Regions from separate parts of the Pseudoalteromonas sp. GB43 genome, predicted to be linked through region 2. Evidence: predicted binding sites of a transcription regulator. Region 2 holds the regulator's gene; the other holds the start of a gene.
The links. Region 2 encodes FliA, which starts transcription of late flagellar genes. Its sites were predicted from a motif close to CTAAAGNTNNNNNNNNNNNNGCCGATA; they were not measured.
Positions count from the first base shown of each region.

Region 1: the regulator FliA is predicted to act here: its motif matches at 1,217-1,243, upstream of ACRWSG_RS15445 (VC2046/SO_2500 family protein).

Region 1 covers NZ_JBPCHJ010000001.1:3,244,962-3,248,365, forward strand. The annotation lists gene ACRWSG_RS15420 (YgjP-like metallopeptidase domain-containing protein) at 60-350, shown strand; gene ACRWSG_RS15425 (M48 metallopeptidase family protein) at 376-699, shown strand; partial or broken gene ACRWSG_RS15430 (pentapeptide repeat-containing protein) at 700-924, shown strand; tRNA gene ACRWSG_RS15435 (tRNA-Tyr) at 947-1,031, opposite strand; tRNA gene ACRWSG_RS15440 (tRNA-Tyr) at 1,081-1,165, opposite strand; gene ACRWSG_RS15445 (VC2046/SO_2500 family protein) at 1,278-1,793, shown strand; gene ACRWSG_RS15450 (DUF6172 family protein) at 1,929-2,228, shown strand; gene ACRWSG_RS15455 (hypothetical protein) at 2,302-2,742, opposite strand; partial or broken gene cysK (cysteine synthase A) at 2,897-3,404, opposite strand, start outside.
Region 2 covers NZ_JBPCHJ010000001.1:2,890,275-2,893,678, reverse strand. The annotation lists gene ACRWSG_RS13730 (chemotaxis protein CheA) at 1-387, opposite strand, end outside; partial or broken gene ACRWSG_RS13725 (protein phosphatase CheZ) at 403-1,169, opposite strand; gene cheY (chemotaxis response regulator CheY) at 1,187-1,570, opposite strand; gene ACRWSG_RS13715 (RNA polymerase sigma factor FliA) at 1,611-2,321, opposite strand; gene ACRWSG_RS13710 (MinD/ParA family ATP-binding protein) at 2,348-3,208, opposite strand; gene flhF (flagellar biosynthesis protein FlhF) at 3,201-3,404, opposite strand, start outside.

The DNA of each region.
Region 1 (3,404 bases), 350 kb from region 2:
ATTGAATTGGCTTACTTTTGTTGGATTACACCCTAAAGCGCAGTAAACGCAGAACAACCGTGGCAATTAAAGTTGCTGAGCAGAAACTTACTGTGTATGCGCCTTTTTATGTTCCACAAACTGAAATAGATGCCTGGCTAAACACTAAGCAAGATTGGGTCGCTGAACAAATAGCAAAGCAATCTATGCAAGCTGAGCGTCGCCAATTGCCATTAGTAAACGCCACTATTAAGTTGTTTGGGCAAAACGTCCCAATAGTATTCGGCAAGGTCCAAAAACACTTGGCAACAAGATGCGCGGCCTCAGCTTACCTTACTAATATCATCACGTGTCAAACATCAAGAGGCTAACTACCTCGCTTTGCTTGAGCAGTTTATGCATGAAAAGCTTGAGAGCTATATCGAAATGCGAGTGCATGATTACTGCTTGCAAATGTCTGAGACGTTGCCTACAAAGCTTAAAATTCAACATTATAAACGTCGCTGGGGCAGTTGTAACAAACGCCGTGAGCTGACTTTTAATTTACATTTAGCAAGTGCGCCAACCTGGGTGATTGATTATGTAGTTGTCCATGAGCTTGCGCATCTTTTACATATGAATCATAGCGCTAAGTTTTGGCAACGTGTGAGCCAGTTTTATCCAGACTATAAAAAAGCAGAGCAATGGTTAAAAGCGAATGGGAGCAGTTTGAGTTGGTAGATTAAGTTAGCGAGAGTAAAGCTAGAAAGAGTAAAGCTAGAAAGAGTAAAGCTAGAAAGAGTAAAGCTAGAAAGAGTAAAGCTAGAAAGAGTAAAGCTAGAAAGAGTAAAGCTAGAAAGAGTAAAGCTAGAAAGAGTAAAGCTAGAAAGAGTAAAGCTAGAAAGAGTAAAGCTAGAAAGAGTAAAGCTAGAAAGAGTAAAGCTAGAAAGAGTAAAGCTAGAAAGAGTAAAGCTAGAAAGAGTAAGAGTGGTGGAGGGAGCTGGATTCGAACCAGCGAAGGCTGAGCCGTCAGATTTACAGTCTGATCCCTTTGGCCGCTCGGGAACCCCTCCACACAAATTTTTACTATTGCATTTGGCCCCACTTCACTGAGAAGAAAAGTGGTGGAGGGAGCTGGATTCGAACCAGCGAAGGCTGAGCCGTCAGATTTACAGTCTGATCCCTTTGGCCGCTCGGGAACCCCTCCAATGCAACGGCGCTGATAATAGCAAACTGATTATTTAAGTAAAGAAAAAAACTAAAGAAAAATGCATAAATGCCGATAACTGGTTAATCAAGAAACTATTTGGCTAAAGACTATGCAAATTGATGGTTTGTTGCTCACAGAGAGTCAACTCGATAATCGTCTAAATAAAAGTGTTCACGAGCACCGCTCTGGAGAGTTTGCTTTATTACTCGCAATGCTTTCTCATGATGCGCTCGATTTTAGCCAGTTCCACCTACCAAAAACTGAATTAAGCAATCCTGAAGTATCTGAGTCTGCTCTGCGTACTGAATTAGGTGCTGGTCCTACACAACCATTAGCTCCCGAACAGTTTGATATGCTAATTGGGCAAGAAAATGCATTTAGACTATTGCAAGGTGGTTTATCAGATATAAAATTACGTCATTGCTTAAATCCAGAGCCTTTGAATGTTCGTGATGATAAGCAACATGTGCCGCTAGAAGTGATTGATAACTGTGAGCCAGCAGTTAGAAAACGCTTTTATGAAAAAAACAAACCCGTTGAGCGCCCACAAATCGACGCTGCCGCATTTTATGATAGTCTTACTAATGAGGCGATACATCAACCTCTGCATTTGGCGACAGCTTAGCATTCGAGGCTTAATCGAATTGTCATAGACTATGAATAAACTTAATAAAAAGTACAGCTAAATTAAGATGCGCTTGTTATAATAGCAGTCTATGGCTTAATGCCATTGTCATTGAACCAAGTTACTAGGACTATAATGAAGAAAACATTCACGCTAAACCACGAGAAAATTAAATACCCTCGTATGGTTGATGCAGCCAAGCACGAAGTAAAAAAATACTTGAAACGTGAGCGTAATAAAACACTCCCAGCAGGTGCCGACTATTGGGCGTTTGACTGTAAGTTTGGTGAATCAGCGGATGAGGCCAATGTCGTTCACGTGGCAGAGATTAATAAATGTATTAGCGATATTGAAGCAAAAGAGCTTACATCGTTTTATGTCGAAATCTTAGCGCGTCCTGCACAGCGTCAACATCAAGAGTTTGACGAAGAGTAATACGAATATCAGTTCGCAGTAATACTCTAAAACAAAAAAGGGCCATCAGGCCCTTTTTAGTTTTAGTAATCAATTATCGCGCAAACGGATCGGCATTTATTTTTTCTATGTACCAATTGCCTTTTTTACGCATCATTTTCACACTGCGCATATCATCAATTTTCTTACCATTAAAATAACCCGTAAAAATCAAATTGATGTTGGCTTTATCGCCATACTGTTCGCGCAAGCTCATGTTAGTCATATCGACTTCAATCACCACTTCATCGTATTGCATATTGACTAAGTTGCGAGCGAACTGCCCAGCGGTACCATAAGATTTCATAATTCGCGCCATTTTCGGCGTGGCGTATTCCATCGCTTTATTTAAATCGTTTTGGTTATACAAAGCATCAAAATAGAGGGTCGCTACGTTACCAGGGGTGTTTTTTTCACCTTTTGGTGCATCTTCAGAGCCGCAACCGGAAAGAATGCTGCTACTTAAAAGGATAAAAATTAAAAGTATATTTTTCATTGTTGTAGTTTTTCGAGTGAACTTAAAATAAAGTGTGTGACTAAATGAGCATGATGTAAAGTTAACTCGGTAAAATTAATAGTTTTATTTATTTTGGATAATAAAAAAGGATGCATGTTTGCATCCTTTTTAAAAACTAAGAGATTCTTGGTGATTACTGAACAAGCTCTTTATCGCTGAACTCTTCAGCAAATAATGGGCTTGATAAGTAACGCTCAGTTGCACTTGGTAAAATTACCACAATGTTTTTGTCTGCGTTTTCAGGTTTTTCAGCAAGGCGCTTTGCAGCAACTACTGCGGCACCTGAAGAAATACCCACTAAAATGCCTTCGTTTTTCATCAGTTCATGAGCCATGGCAATGGCATCTTCATTTGATACTTGCTCTGCAGCATCTACAACTTCTAAATCAAGGTTGCCTGGGATAAAGCCTGCACCGATACCTTGGATTTTATGATATCCGGTTTAATTTCTTCACCAGCTAAAGTTTGGCTAATAACTGGCGAGTTAGTTGGTTCAACAGCAACCGATTGTACATTTAAGCCTTTCTCTAGTTTAAGGTAACGGCTAACACCTGTAATAGTACCACCAGTACCAACACCTGCTACGAAAATGTCGATTTTTCCGTCCATTGCTTCAAAGATTTCAGGACCTGTTGTTTCAA
Region 2 (3,404 bases):
GGGTTGGCTTAATTTATGAAGAACGTCTAGAAGCGCAGGATTTGCAGGCTCTGGTTGCTCACGATTTTGAATCGTTGCGAACATTTCGTTGATGGTATCCAGAGCTTGTAAAATAACATCCATAAGCTCAGGAGTGACACTGCGAACACCTTGGCGTAATAAATCGAAAACATTCTCTGCACCGTGACACGCATCAACAAGTTCAGTCATGCTTAAAAAGCCTGCACCGCCTTTGACAGTGTGGAAGCCTCTAAAAATGGCGTTTAAGATATTTTTGTCTTCGGGATTGTTCTCAAGCTCAACTAATTGCTCTGACAAAAGCTCTAAGATTTCTCCTGCCTCAACAAGGAAATCCTGTAAAATATCTTCATCGACTTCAAAGCTCATGCAGCTACTCTCCTCTTAGAAGCCCAGACTTGATAATAGATCATCGACTTCATCTTGTCCTGAGACAACATCATCACGAGAGTCTTTATCAATAATGGACCTTCAGGACCTGCTAGTGTATCACTTGTTGCAGGTGCTTTTTCTATGGCCTGTTTTTCTTGTTGTTGATGACCATCTTCTTGACTGCCAAACACAGTTAAGAGATTAATTAAACTGTCTTCTACTTCTCGCACTAACTCAATGACGCGACGGATTACTTGCCCCGTCAAATCTTGATAGTCCTGTGCCATCAGCACATTGGTCATCAAGCCCTGTAGCTCATCGGTTTTAGTATGCGAGTTATTCATAAAATTATCTAAGCTATGACATAGCTTTTTAAACTCACCGAGCTCTATTTCTCGGCTCATTAAACGATCCCACGTTGGTTTAATCGTCGCTATTTCATCTGCAAGTTGTTGCGCTATAGGTAAACTAGCTTCAACTGCATCCATGGTTTTGTTAGCGGCGCTTTCTGTCATTTCCATAACATAATTTAAGCGCTGCTTAGCGTCTGGGATCGCATCGGTAGTTAAATCTGAAAGACGAGTATCTAGATCAAAGTTTTTTAGCGCTTCATGTAATTGTCGCGTCAGTTTACCGATTTCAGCAAACAGCTCTGATTGTTCTTTTGATGCTGTTTCAAGTATCAGCTGATCAGCTTTTTCTTGTTCACCATTTTCAAGAAACTCAACAAGTTGACGAGCTTGCTCTAAACTTATTTGAGGCGCAGCTAGTGCTGACATAAGCCTCTCCCCTTAGATTAACCTAAACGTTCAAACACTTTTTCCAATTTGGTTTTAAGTGTCGCAGCAGTGAATGGTTTAACGATATAGCCATTAACACCCGCTTGAGCAGCAGCAACAATTTGTTCTTTTTTCGCTTCAGCTGTCACCATTAATACAGGAATATGCTTAAGGCTATCATCAGCACGAATTGCTCTTAACAAATCAATGCCTTGCATACCTGGCATGTTCCAATCTGTTACAACAAAATCAAATTCTTGATTTTGTAGCATTGGCAATGCTGTTGACCCATCGTCAGCTTCCTGCACATTGGTAAAACCTAAATCCCTTAATAGATTTTTAATGATACGTCTCATTGTAGAAAAATCATCAACAACAAGAATTTTCATGTTTTTATCCAAAACATCCTCCGGTGAGGTTTGAACCTATATTTACTTACTACTAATTAATCCAGTCATTGATTTTTGCTTTGAGCTTAATCATCGCCTGACCATGTATCTGACTCACACGCGATTCACTAACATCGAGTATGTGTCCTATTTCTTTTAAGTTCATTTCGTCGTTGTAGTACAAAGACAAAACAAGTGCATCTCTTTCTGGTAACGATTGGATAGCCGTTAATAGAGACTGGTTAAACCGCTCATTTTTAACGTTATTAAACGGTTTGTCTAGTCCTAAATCCTGACCTACAGGTGTAATGACGTCTTCATCAACGCCTAAGTCCTCTATACCTAATACTTTACTAGAATTTACATCATGTAGAATATGATGGTACTCATCGAGCGTTATATCAAGTTTTTCAGCGACTTCTGTATCTTTAGGTTCACGATTTAGCGTGCTTTCTAATTCGGAAATGGTTTCAGCCACAAGGCGAGCATTTCGGTGAACTGAGCGTGGTGCCCAGTCACCTCTACGAATTTCGTCTAACATCGCACCACGAATACGAATTCCAGCGAAAGTTTCGAAACTAGCCCCTTTGCTAGCATCAAAGTTTTTTGATGCTTCAATTAGGCCTATCATGCCTGATTGAATTAAATCATCGAGTTGGACACTGGCAGGTAAACGAGCAATTAGATGGCACGCCACTTTTTTAACTAAAGAGGCATGTTTTTCAACAATCGCATTTAAGTTTTGTGCTGATTGATATCCCATCGCTTTATTCACCGATGTTGTCATAGTTAGCCGTTTACTAGTTTTTCAATGAAAAATTCTAAATGGCCAGAAGGTTGATTAGGAATCGGCCACTTAACTGCTTTTGTTGCTAATGTTTTAAACGCCACCGCAGCTGGTGAGTTTGGAAATAATTCAACAATCACCTTTTGACGTCGCGTAGATTTACGCATGTTCTCGTCATAAGGAATGGTAGCTACCAACTCCATTGAAACGTCTAAAAAGCGATCCGTTACTTTTGAAAGTTTAGCAAATAATTCTTGCCCTTCACGCAAACTGCGCACCATATTGGCAACAATTTTAAATTTATATACGCCATGCTCACGGCTAAGCACTTTTATAAGCGCATAAGCATCGGTAATTGAGGTAGGTTCATCGCATACAACCACAACAACATCTTGGGCTGCACGAGAAAAGCTTAATACCATGTCAGAAATACCTGCGGCGGTATCGACAATTAAAATATCAAACTCGGTGTTTAACTCGCTAAAAGCGCGAATAAGACCTGCATGCTCAGATGGTGTTAATTCCACCATGCTTTGCGAACCAGACGTCGCTGGTACAATTTTGATGCCTGCAGGGCCTTCAACGAGAATTTCGTCAAGCTCACACTCGCCTGACAAAACATGAGATAAGTTACGTTCAACACGAAGGCCAAGCATTACGTCACAGTTTGCCAAACCTAAATCGGCATCTAATACTAATACACGATTTCCTTGCTGACCTAATGCGATTGCGGTATTGAGTGAAACGTTGGTTTTACCCACTCCACCTTTACCGCCAGTCACAGCGATAACTTTAACGCCACTATTATTATTTTGATTCATTTTGCGCAGGCCGCTTGCTTGATCTAATACTGTGTTAATCATACATCCCTACTGTGTTCGACGCTACTGCTTGACGTCTTGAATGTTGTGCTTTTGCTCGTTTTAAATACAATTGTTCAGCTTTTTTCACTAGTTTTTCAGCATTCGCTACGCGAATATCCTCAGGAACACGCTGACCGTTAGTAAGATACCCTATTGGCAAGCGATTTTGAATCGCTATGCTAATAATCTCACCTAA